One region of the Saccharothrix coeruleofusca genome, then DNA from elsewhere that is predicted to be linked to it. Evidence: riboswitches for the same ligand, from Rfam matches in the RefSeq annotation. Region 1 holds a riboswitch; the other holds the start of a gene.

Region 1 (5,652 bases):
CCAACGGCCCGCTGCGCGAGGACTGCATGAAGGCCGTCCTGGTCGACGCCAAGGTCGGCTCGATCCTGTCCGGCGGCGGCGACGCCCCGATCACCAACACCCCGCGGGCGTGGGCCGAGATGACCAACGCCGTGCAGAAGTACGCGCTGGACAACAACCGGCTCAAGATCCCGGTGCTCTACGGCGCCGACGGCGTGCACGGGCACAACAACGTGCTCACCGCCACCATGTTCCCGCACCAGATCGGCGTGGGCGCCACCTGGAACCCGGCGCTGGCCGAGCAGGTGGGCGCTTCCACCGCCAAGGCGATGCGCGCCACCGGCGCGTTCTGGAACTTCGCACCGGTCTCCGACATCGCCCGCGACACCCGCTGGGGCCGCTACTACGAGACCTACGGCGAGGACCCGGTGCTGGCCGGAATGCTGGCCGCGGCGAACGTGCGGGGCCAGCAGGGCGCCCCGGACGGGACCGCGCGGCTGACCGCCACCGCCAAGCACTTCGCCGGGTACTCCGAGCCCGCCAACGGGCACGACCGGGTGCCCGCCCACCTGCCCGTGCGCTACCTCCAGGACACCGTGCTGCCCGCCTTCCAACCCCAGTTCGACGCGGGCGTGGGCACCGTGATGATCAACTCCGGCGCGGTGAACGGCGTGCCCGTGCACGCCTCCAAGCACATGCTCACCACCCAGCTGCGCGACCGGATGGGCTTCCGCGGCGTCGCGGTCACCGACTGGGAGGACATCCGCTACCTGGTCACCCGCTACCGCGTCGCGGCCGACTACCCCGAAGCCGTCGCGATGGCGGTCAACGCGGGCGTGGACGTGGCCATGGAGCCCTCGGAGGCGGGCGAGTTCACCAAGGGCGTGGTCGACGGCGTGCGCCGCGGCGCGATCAGCGGCAAGCGGGTCGACCAGGCCGTGCGGCGCGTGCTGAAGCTGAAGTTCGACCTCGGCCTGTTCGACAAGCCGTTCGTGGACCCCGCCAAGGCCGACGCGATCGTCAACGGCGCCGACCGCGACCTGGCCCGCCGCGCCGCCGCCGAGGGGGCCGTGCTGCTGCGCAACGAAGGCGTGCTGCCGCTGTCCACCGGGGCGCGCAAGCTCGTGGTGACCGGCGACACCGCCGACTCGGTGCCGCGCCAGCTGGGCGGGTGGACGGTGGGCTGGCAGGGCGTTCCCAACGGTTCGCCGCTGCCGCCCGCGACCACCGTGCTGCAGGGCGTCCGCGCCGCCGCGCCCACCGCCGACGTGGTGAGCGCCCCGACCGCCGCCGACGCGGTGGCCCAGGCGGGCGACGCGGACGCCGTGATCGTCGTGCTGGGCGAGGCCCCCGCCGCCGAGGGCGTCGCCGACACCGAGAACCCCGCGCTGACCGGCGAGCAGCAGGCGCTGGTGGACGCGGTGCGGGGCACCGGCAAGCCGGTGGTCGTGGTGCTGCTCACCGGCAGGCCCCTGGTGCTGGGCGCGGCCGCCGACGCGGGCGCGCTGGTGGCGGGCTGGCTGCCGGGCAGCGAGGGCGGCCACGGCATCGCCGACGTGCTGTTCGGCAAGGTCAACCCCAGCGGCAGGCTGCCCGTGTCGTGGCCGAAGACCGTCGGCGACCAGCCCTTCTCCTACGACCAGCTGCCCGGCCCGAACGGCGGGGAGAGCTCCTCCTACGACCCGGCCTACCCGTTCGGCCACGGCCTGTCCTACACCACCTTCACCACCTCCGCGCCCAGGCTGAAAGCCACCGAGGTGCGCCGCGACGGCCGCGTCGAGGTCACCGTGACCGCGGCCAACACCGGCTCGCGGGCGGGCGAGCTGGTCGTGCCGGTGTACGTGCACCAGCCGGTGAGCAAGGTGCTCGTGCCCGACCAGCGGCTGGTCGGGTTCACCAAGGTCGCCCTGGCCGCGGGCGAGCAGCGCGCGGTGACCGTGGCCTTCGACGTGCGGCGGCTCGCGGTGACGCCGGGGGACGTGGACGCCTCCGGGTCGCGGGAGGTCGCCACTGGTCGCTACGAGGTCGTGGTGGGCGGGGCGCGGGCCGGTTTCACGGTGCGGTGAACTGGCCTGATACTCTTGTCCGCCGTACCGCGCGGCATTCCGCTGTGGAGGAAACCGCCCCTGACCGGGCGGCGCCGACGAGAAGGCGCGGTACGACTCCGAACCGAGGAAAAGGGTGGCTTTCGCGTGGCGAACATCAAGTCCCAGCTCAAGCGGATCAAGACGGCGGAGAAGGCGCGGCTGCGCAACAAGGCCGTCAAGTCCTCGCTGAAGACCGCGATCCGCAAGTTCCGTGAGGCCGCCGAGGCCGGTGACAAGGAGAAGGCCATCGCGCTGGCGCAGGAGGCCTCCCGCAAGCTCGACAAGGCCGCCTCCAAGGGCGTCATCCACGCCAACCAGGCCGCCAACAAGAAGTCGGCCCTGGCCAAGCGCGCCAACCAGCTCTGAGCACCGGCTGCCCAGCAGCCTCCGCGAGCGCCGCTTCCCCACGCGGGAGGCGGCGCTCGCCGCGTTCGGCCCCACCCTCGTCCCGCGAGTCGAACCCTCAGAACCCCCGAGTTCAACGCTCAGAACGGCCACGCCCGTCCCCGGTGTCACCCACCTATGGGCGTGTTGGGCGTGTCGCCCCCGCGAGTCGCGCGTTCCGACACCACGAACTGAGCGTTCGCGCACCCCGACCCGCGCTTTCGCGCCCTGCCCCGCGCTTCCGCGCACCTCGGGTAGTAGTTACCGATCTCCGGACGCCCCTCGGGTAGTACTTGCCCACGCACCAGGGGCGCGCGCGGAGCGCGCGCAGCGGGGGGCCCGCGAGCGCCATCCTTGGCGACCTGTCGCGCGGCGAGCGCCGCTTTAAAACCCCCAACGCTCAGTTCGCGGTGCCCGAACGCTCAAGTCAGGATGTGGGCGGGCGCTGGTGGTCTAGCGGCCGTGGGCGGCGACGATGGCCAGGACGGCGCGCTCCAGCGCGTAACCCGAGTCCGCCGCGACGCCCTTGACGTCGGCGTTCAGCCCGGCCACCACCGACATCGCCCTGGCCAGCCCGTCGCCGTCCCAGCCGCGCGCCTGCCCCTGGGCCTTCTTGACCTTCCACGGCGGCATCCCCAGCTCGCCCGCCAGCTTGAACGGGTCGCCCCGGCCCACCGCGGACACCCGCGCGACCGTGCGCACCGCGTCGGCCAGCGCGTCGGCGACCAGCACGTGCGGCACGCCCAGCTGCATCGCCCAGCGCAGCGCCTCCAGCGCCCCGCCCCGGTCGCCCATGACGGCCTTCTCCGCCACCGCGAACCCGGTCACCTCGGCCCGGCCGCGGTGGTAGCGGCGCACCGCCTCCGCGTCGACCTTCCCGCCGGTGTCCGCGACCAGCTGCGACGCCGCGGCGGCCAGCTCCCGCAGGTCCGACCCGACCGCTTCGATCAGCGCGGCCACCGCCTCCGGGTCGGCCTTGCCGCCCGCCGAGCGGATCTCGTTGCGCACGAACGCTTCCCGCTCCGCGGCCTTGGTGATCTTCGGGCACTCGACCACCCGCGCCCCGGCTTTGCGCAGCGCCGCGGGCAGCTCCTTGGCCGCCTTGCTGCGCCCGCCGCCGGTGTGCACGACGACCAGGGTCACTCCGTCCGCAGGCGCCTTGGCGTAGGCCAGCACCGCGTCGGCGATCTCCTTGCTCACCTCCTGCGCGGCCTCCAGGGCGATCACCCGCCCTTCGGCGAACAGCGACGGGCTGACCAGCTCCGCCAGCTCCGGCGGGGTGAGGTCGGTCACCCGAACGCGGGTGAGGTCCGCCTGCGGGTCGGCCGCCCGCGCGGTCTCCAGCGCCGACCGCACCGCGCGTTCGACCAGCAACTCCTCCTCGCCGACGACCAGGTGCACGGCATCGGGCTGGCTGGCTGCGGTCGCGCTCACGGTCCGATCCTGCCACGTCCGCATGGTGGACTTCGCTGGCCACGGCTCGGGATCGTGTCGTAGCGTGAACGCCACAACCGAATACCGCTCATCCAGAGGGGCAGAGGGATCGGCCCGAAGAAGCCCCGGCAACCCGTCACCAGCGCTCGCGCTGGGCGACCACGGTGCCAATTCCGACCCGCGCAGCGGGAAAGATGAGGAGAACCTCGCGATGACTGCTGTCAGTGCGCCTTCGCCCACCACCTCCTTCGACCTCGGTCCCGCTCGGGCTCTGTCGTGTCGTGAGTGCGGCCACCAGACCCCTCTCGCCGCCGAGTACGCGTGCCTGGAGTGTTTCGGGCCGCTGGAAGTGGCCTACGACTTCGGTCGGATCCGCCGCGAGGACATCGAGGCGGGTCCCCGGTCGATCTGGCGCTACCGCGGCCTGCTCCCCGTGCCCTCCACCGTGACGTCCCACCCCAACACCGAGCCCGGCGGCACCCGCCTGGTCGAGGCCGACCGCCTGGCCAAGGCGCTGGGCGTGCGCAAGGTGTGGGTCAAGGACGACACCGGCAACCCCACCCACTCCTTCAAGGACCGCGTGGTCGGCGTGGCCCTGGCCGCGGCCAGGGAACTCGGCTTCAAGGTGCTGGCCTGCCCCTCCACCGGCAACCTGGCCAACGCCGTGGCCGCCGCGGCGGCCCGCGCGGGCTGGCGGTCGGTCGTGCTCGTGCCCTCCTCCCTGGAACGCGCCAAGATCCTCATGACCGCCGTCTACGACGGCGCGCTGATCACCGTCGACGGCAACTACGACGACGTCAACCGCCTCGCCCAGGAGCTGGCCGCCGAGCACGAGGACTGGGCGTTCGTCAACGTCAACGTCCGGCCCTACTACGCCGAGGGCTCCAAGACCCTCGGCTTCGAGGTGGCCGAGCAGCTGGGCTGGCGCCTGCCCGAGCAGATCGTCATCCCCATCGCCTCGGGCTCCCAGCTGACCAAGGTGGACAAGGCCTTCCGCGAGTTCGCCTCGCTCGGCCTGGTCGAGGACACCCCCTACCGCGTGTTCGGCGCACAGGCGACCGGTTGCTCCCCGGTGGCCACCGCGTACAAGGCGGGCCACGACACGGTCACCCCGGTGCGCCCGGACACCATCGCCCGCTCGCTGGCGATCGGCGCCCCCGCCGACGGCCCCTACGCCCTGGACTCGGTCCGCCGCACCGGCGGGGCCATCGAGGACGTCACCGACGAGGAAGTGGTCGAGGGCATCCGGCTGCTGGCCCGCACCGAGGGCATCTTCGCCGAGACCGCGGGCGGGGTCACCGTGGCGACGGCCAAGAAGCTCATCGAGACCGGGCAGCTCGACCCCGACGCCGAGACCGTCCTGCTGATCACCGGCGACGGCCTCAAGACCCTGGACGCCCTGGGCGACCGGGTCGGCCCCCGCGCCACCGTGCCGCCCAGCGCCGACGCCGTGATCAAGGCCCTCGCCGACTGATCCACCCCCTCACGGCTTGCGCACCGCTGGAGGTGGTGCGCAAGCCCGCAGGGTTGCCCACCGCGATCACAGGGCGATGCTGGACGAGCGCAGCCACCCGCTGCGCGGGAACCTCGCCAGCTCCGGCAGCACGTACGGCCCGACCTGCTCGGTGGTGATGCGCCAGGCGATCACCCGTTGCGGCCACGGCGCGTCCGCCTTGATCTTGTTGTAGGCGCGGGCGCGCCAGTCCTCGACCGGGATGGTCAGCTCGTCGTCGAACAGCCGGTCGGCGACCACGCGGTACGCCTCCTC
Region 2 (5,652 bases), 7.0 Mb from region 1:
CACCGTCGGCGAGCACGACGCGCTCAGCCCCTCCCCGCAGGCCAAGGTCAGCGACGGCGGCAAGATCACCCTCGACCGCGGTCGCCAGGTCAAGATGACCGTCGACGGCGAGCAGCGCGAGGGCTGGGTCCGCTCGGTCACCGTCGGCGAGGCGCTGGACCAGCTCCAGGTCAACGACGAGGGCGCGTGGGTCTCCGTCGACCGCGGCCAGGACGTCCCGCTCGAAGGCATGTCGCTGGAGGTCAAGAGCCTCAAGACGATCACGCTCTTCGACGGCGGCCAGGCCCCCCGGCAGATCCGGACCACCGCGCTGGACGTCCGCGAGCTGGTCGAGAAGGAGAACCTCAACCTCGGCGCCGAGGACAAGGTCGAGACGGCGCTGGACCTGCGCATCACCAACGGCGCCGAGGTGCACATCAGCCGCACCGGAGTCTCGGTGGTCAACGCGACCGAGGCCATCGCCCCGCCCGTCGAAGAGGTGCCCGACGCCTCGATGATGAAGGGCGAGAAGCAGGTCGTCGAGGCGGGTGAGGCGGGCGAGAAGATCGTCACTTACCGCGTCACGATGAAGAACGGCAAGGAAGTCGCCCGCGAGCAGCTGGGCACCAAGGTCACCAAGGAGCCGAAGGCCAAGAAGGTCAAGGTCGGCACCAAGGTCCCGCCCGACGGCGCGGTCTGGGACCGGCTCGCGCAGTGCGAGGCGGGCGGCAACTGGGCCATCAACACCGGCAACGGCTACTACGGCGGCCTGCAGTTCAACAAGAGCACCTGGGACGCCTACGGCGGCAGCCAGTACGCCGCGTACCCGCACCAGGCCACCCGCGAGCAGCAGATCGCCGTCGCGACCAAGCTCCGCGACGGCCGCGGCGGCACCTACTCGGCTTGGCCCGGCTGCCGCGCCAAGCTCGGCCTGCCGTAACCCCTGGGCTTCCCCCACCGCCGCGTCCCACCTCCGCCGCGTCCCACCTCCGCCGCGTCCCACCTCCGCCGCGTCCCACCTCCGCCGCGTCCCACCTCCGCCGCGTCCCACCTCCGGGACGCGGCGGTCGCCTTCCCCGCGTCTGCAAGTACTACCCGACGCCCCGCAGTGGGCCGGTAACTACTACCCGGCTCCGTGACCGTCGGTCGTCGGGTAGTAGTTATGCGCTCGATGGAGCGGGTCGGGTAGTACTTGCAGGCGTAGGAGGGGGCCGGGGCGTTCGGCTCGCGGGAGGGGAGGGGAGAATGCGGTGGTGACCGGAACCCCCCAGGCGGGCAGCGCGCTGCTCGGCCCGGCCGACGTGCGGCGGCTGGCGGCCGAGCTGGACATCCGCCCCACCAAGAAGCTGGGGCAGAACTTCGTGCACGACCCGAACACGGTCCGCCGCATCGTCGCCTCCGCCGAGCTGACCGCCGACGACGTGGTGCTGGAGGTCGGGCCGGGCCTGGGCTCGCTGACCCTGGCCCTGCTGCCCTCGTGCCGGGCGCTGGTCGCGGTGGAGATCGACCCGGTGCTCGCCGACCGCCTGCCCGCCACCGTCGCCGAGCGCGCCCCCGAACTGGCCGACCGGCTGTCCGTGGTCCCGGCGGACGCGCTGCGCGTCACCGCCGGGCAGCTGCCGGTCGCGCCGACCGCCCTGGTCGCGAACCTGCCCTACAACGTGGCCGTGCCCGTGGTGCTGCACCTGCTGGCCGAGCTGCCCTCGCTGCGCACCGGCCTGGTGATGGTGCAGGCCGAAGTGGCCGACCGGATGGCCGCGGGCCCCGGTGGCAAGGTCTACGGGGTGCCCAGCGTGAAGCTGGCCTGGTACGCCGACGCGCACCGGGCCGGGCCGGTGTCGCGCTCGGTGTTCTGGCCGGTGCCCAACGTGGACTCCGCGCTGGTGGCCTTCCGGCGGCACCCCGAGCCACTGTCCACTGTGGACCGGAACGTGCTGTTCCCGTTGGTGGACGCGGCTTTCGCGCAGCGCCGCAAGACGCTGCGCGGCGCGCTGGCGGGCTGGGCGGGGTCGCCCGCCGAGGCGGAGCGGCTGCTGCTGGCCGCCGGGGTCGATCCGGGCGCTCGCGGCGAGCAGTTGGGAGTTCACGACTTCATCCGGATAGCCGAAGCCGCTGCCACTCGATAGCCGGTGATCCTTCGGCCATCTGTGTGATTTGTCGAACGATCCGTTTACAGGCTTGCGTCAACCTCGGGTCGTCGGGTGTACTCGTGCTGCCATCCCGAGCGGCCGAGAGACCTGGCTCCACGACGCCGCAGCAACCACCCCCCATGGGGCAGGTGCTTCAGCCAGGATCGATGGAGGATCACGTGCCCAGGACGCGAATGCTCACACGCAGGCGAGTCGTCGACCACGGCCGTCGCACTGCCACGGGCTGTCGCGGCTCCCTCGCCTAGCGGCACCAGCGGCACCAGGCAATCCTCGCCGTCCTCTGCGGACACCCCTTCAGCAGCAGATCTCGGTCGCGCGCGCCACGAGCGCGCGCTGCCGCGCGCAGTCGTGGAGCGAAAACGTGATCACAGTCGAAAACCTCACCAAGACCTTCCCCGGCAGTACCGGTCAGGTTCGCGCGCTGGACGGCGTGAACCTGGACGTCGCCGCCGGAACGGTGCTCGGCGTCGTCGGCCCCTCCGGGGCGGGCAAGTCCACCCTGGCCCGCTGCGTCGCGCTGCTGGAGCGCCCCGACAGCGGCGCGATCCGCGTCGACGGCACCGACCTGGTGTCGCTGGGCGGGTCCGCGCTGCGCGCCGCCCGCAGGCAGATCGGCGTTGTGCCGCAAGGGGATTCGCTGCTGCGCCAGCGCACCGCCGCGGGCAACGTGGCGCTGCCGCTGGAGTCCGCGGGCGTGCCGGGGCCGCAGCGCCGCACCCGCGTGGCCGAGCTGCTGGACCTGGTCGGCCTGACCGACAAGGCGGGCTCCTACCCCGACCAGCTCTCCGGCGGCCAGCGCCAGCGCGTCGCGGTCGCCCGCGCGCTCGCCGCCAGCCCGTCGGTGCTGCTGGCCGACGAGCCGACCTCCGCGCTGGACCCCGAGACCACCGGCTCCGTGCTGACCGTGCTGGACCGGGCCCGCGCCGAGCTGGGCGTGACCGTCCTGGTGGTGACCCACGACATGGGCGTGGTCCGCCGCATCTGCGACGACGTGGCGGTGCTGGAGGGCGGCAGGGTCGTGGAGCACGGCAAGGTGCTCGACCTGGTCTCCGACGCGGCCAGCCGGACCGCCGCCTCGCTGCTGCCCGCCGTGGACCAGAACCCGGCGGTCGAGCGCTCCTACGACCGGGTGGCCGACGTGGTGCTGGTCGGCTTCGCCGCCGTGGGCGCGCTGCTGCCCGAGGCCACCAGCCGCTTCGGCGTGGAGCTGAACCTGCTCGGCGGCGGCCTGACCAGGCTCGGCGAGACCCCGGTCGCGCGGTTCCGCGTCGGCCTCAACGGCGAGCGCGCCGACTCGGCGCTGGAGTGGATCACCGAGGCGGGCGGCGCCGTGCGCCGCACGCCGACGGGTCCGCAGGGAGTAGCTGCGTGAGGAAGGCAACACCCTGGTCCACCGTGTTCGACTACCTCGTCACCGCGACCGGCGAGACGTTGTACATGGTGGCCGTCTCCACCCTGATCGCGACCTTGCTCGGCATCCCCGTCGGCGTCTGGCTGCAGCTCACCGCCCCCGGTGGGCTGCGGCCCAGGCCGCTGCTGCACAAGCTGCTCGGCTTCGTGGTCGACCTCGGCCGCGCCATGCCGTTCCTGGTCCTGCTCGTCCTGCTGACCTCGCTCACCCGGCTGGTCATCGGCCAGTCCATCGGGCCGACCGCGGCGATCGTGCCGCTGTCGGTGGGCGCGATCCCGTTCGTCGGCAGGCTGGTGCAGAACGTGCTGAGCGAGGTGCACGTCTCGGTGGTGGAGGCCGCGGTCACGACCGGCGCCACGACCACGCGCATCGTCCGCAGCGTGCTGCTGCGCGAGTCGCTGCCCGCGCTGATCAACGCCATCGGCGTGACCGCGATCGCCCTGCTCGGGTACTCGGCGATGGCCGGGGTGCTCGGCGGCGGCGGTCTCGGCGACCTCGCCGTGCGGCTGGGCTACCAGCGCTTCGACGACCGGGTGCTGTGGAGCACGGTCGCGGTGCTGGCGGTCATCGCCACGCTCATCCAGTTCGCCTTCAACCGTGCCGCGCGCGCTGTCGACCGCCGCAGGCACGCCTCCGTCTGATCCGGACCCACCCCGTAGTTAAGGAACACCATGCGTATTCGTGCTGCCCTCCTCGGCGCTGTGCTGCTCGCGGCAGGCTGCGGGAGCGGCGACAACGGCGCGGCGGGCAACCCCGACGCGCCGCTGAAGGTGGGCGTCAGCCCGGTGCCCCACGCCCAGGTCCTGCGCTACGTCGCCGACAACCTCGCGGCGGAGAAGAACCTCAAGATCGAGGTCGTCGAGTTCACCGACTACGTGCAGCCCAACACCGCGCTGGTGGACGGCTCGCTGGACGCGAACTACTTCCAGACCGTGCCCTACCTGGACACCTTCAAGAGCGAGAGCGGCGCCCAGCTGGAGTGGATCGGCCCGGTGCACGTCGAGCCGCTGGGCGTGTACTCCAACAAGCACAAGTCGCTGGCCGACCTGCCCGACGGCGCCCAGGTCGCCGTCGCCAACGACGCCACCAACGAGGCCCGCGGGCTCAAGCTGCTCCAGGACAACGGCCTGATCAAGATCAAGGAGGGCGCGGAGAAGACCGCCACCATCCGCGACATCGCGGAGAACCCGAAGAACCTGCGGTTCGTCGAGCTGGAGGCGGCCCAGCTGCCCCGGTCGCTGGAGGACACCGACGCGGCGGTGGTCAACGGCAACTACGCCATCGACGCCGGGTTGAAGCCCGCCGACGACGCGTTGGCGCTGGAGAAGGCCGAGGGCAACCCCAACGCCAACGGCCTGGTCACTCGCGCCGAGCTCAAGGACGACCAGCGGATCAAGGACCTGCTGGCGCTGCTGCAGTCGCAGCAGGTCAAGGACTACATCAAGGACACCTTCGCCGGTTCCGTCCTGGCCGTCTGACCCCACCCGACCGCGCCCGCGAGCACCGCCCGACCCCTTCGGGCGGCGCTCGCGGGCGCGGTCGCGTTCCGGGAGTTCGGCCACCGGTGGCAGCGCGAGCACCCGCGACAGCCGTAGGCTTCAGGGTGTGCTCGCCGTAGTCCCGCCACCGGTCACCGTCCGCGTCCCGGCCAAGGTCAACCTGCACCTGGCAGTGGGCGACGCGCGCGCTGACGGCTACCACGACCTCGTGACGATCTTCCAGGCGCTGTCGCTGACCGACGAGGTCACCGTGGCCATCGCCGACGACCCCGGTGTGGAGGTGCACGGCGAGGGCGCCGACGCGGTGCCCACCGGGCCGTCCAACCTGGCCTGGCGGGCGGTGCGGGTGCTGGCCGAGCACACCGGGCGCGACCCCGAGGACCCCAAGGTCCGGGTGGTGATCCGCAAGAGCATCCCGGTCGCGGGCGGCATGGCGGGCGGCAGCGCGGACGCGGCGGCCGCCCTGGTCGGGCTGGCCGCGCTGTGGCGGGTGGAGATCACCCGCGACGAGCTGGCCGAGCTGGCCGGGCAGATCGGCGCGGACGTCCCGTTCGCCCTCTACGGCGGCACGGCGCTGGGCACCGACCGCGGCGACCGGATCGTGCCGGTGCTG

Evidence for each region. Region 1 has a riboswitch for S-adenosylmethionine ahead of thrC (threonine synthase). Riboswitches for the same ligand answer to the same signal wherever they lie in the genome.
Region 2: another riboswitch for S-adenosylmethionine. It lies ahead of JOF41_RS34555 (methionine ABC transporter ATP-binding protein); the one in region 1 lies ahead of thrC (threonine synthase).

Annotation. Positions count from the first base shown of each region.
Region 1 covers NZ_JAGINV010000001.1:422,637-428,288, reverse strand. Annotated here, with positions in the region: gene JOF41_RS02060 (glycoside hydrolase family 3 N-terminal domain-containing protein) at 1-2,045, shown strand, start outside; gene rpsT (30S ribosomal protein S20) at 2,172-2,432, shown strand; gene holA (DNA polymerase III subunit delta) at 2,904-3,884, opposite strand; SAM riboswitch class I at 3,970-4,085, shown strand; gene thrC (threonine synthase) at 4,096-5,358, shown strand; gene JOF41_RS02040 (hypothetical protein) at 5,425-5,652, opposite strand, start outside.
Region 2 covers NZ_JAGINV010000001.1:7,416,231-7,421,882, forward strand. Annotated here, with positions in the region: gene JOF41_RS34545 (resuscitation-promoting factor) at 1-919, shown strand, start outside; gene rsmA (16S rRNA (adenine(1518)-N(6)/adenine(1519)-N(6))-dimethyltransferase RsmA) at 1,233-2,105, shown strand; SAM riboswitch class I at 2,192-2,282, shown strand; gene JOF41_RS34555 (methionine ABC transporter ATP-binding protein) at 2,491-3,501, shown strand; gene JOF41_RS34560 (methionine ABC transporter permease) at 3,498-4,181, shown strand; gene JOF41_RS34565 (MetQ/NlpA family ABC transporter substrate-binding protein) at 4,212-5,018, shown strand; gene JOF41_RS34570 (4-(cytidine 5'-diphospho)-2-C-methyl-D-erythritol kinase) at 5,146-5,652, shown strand, end outside.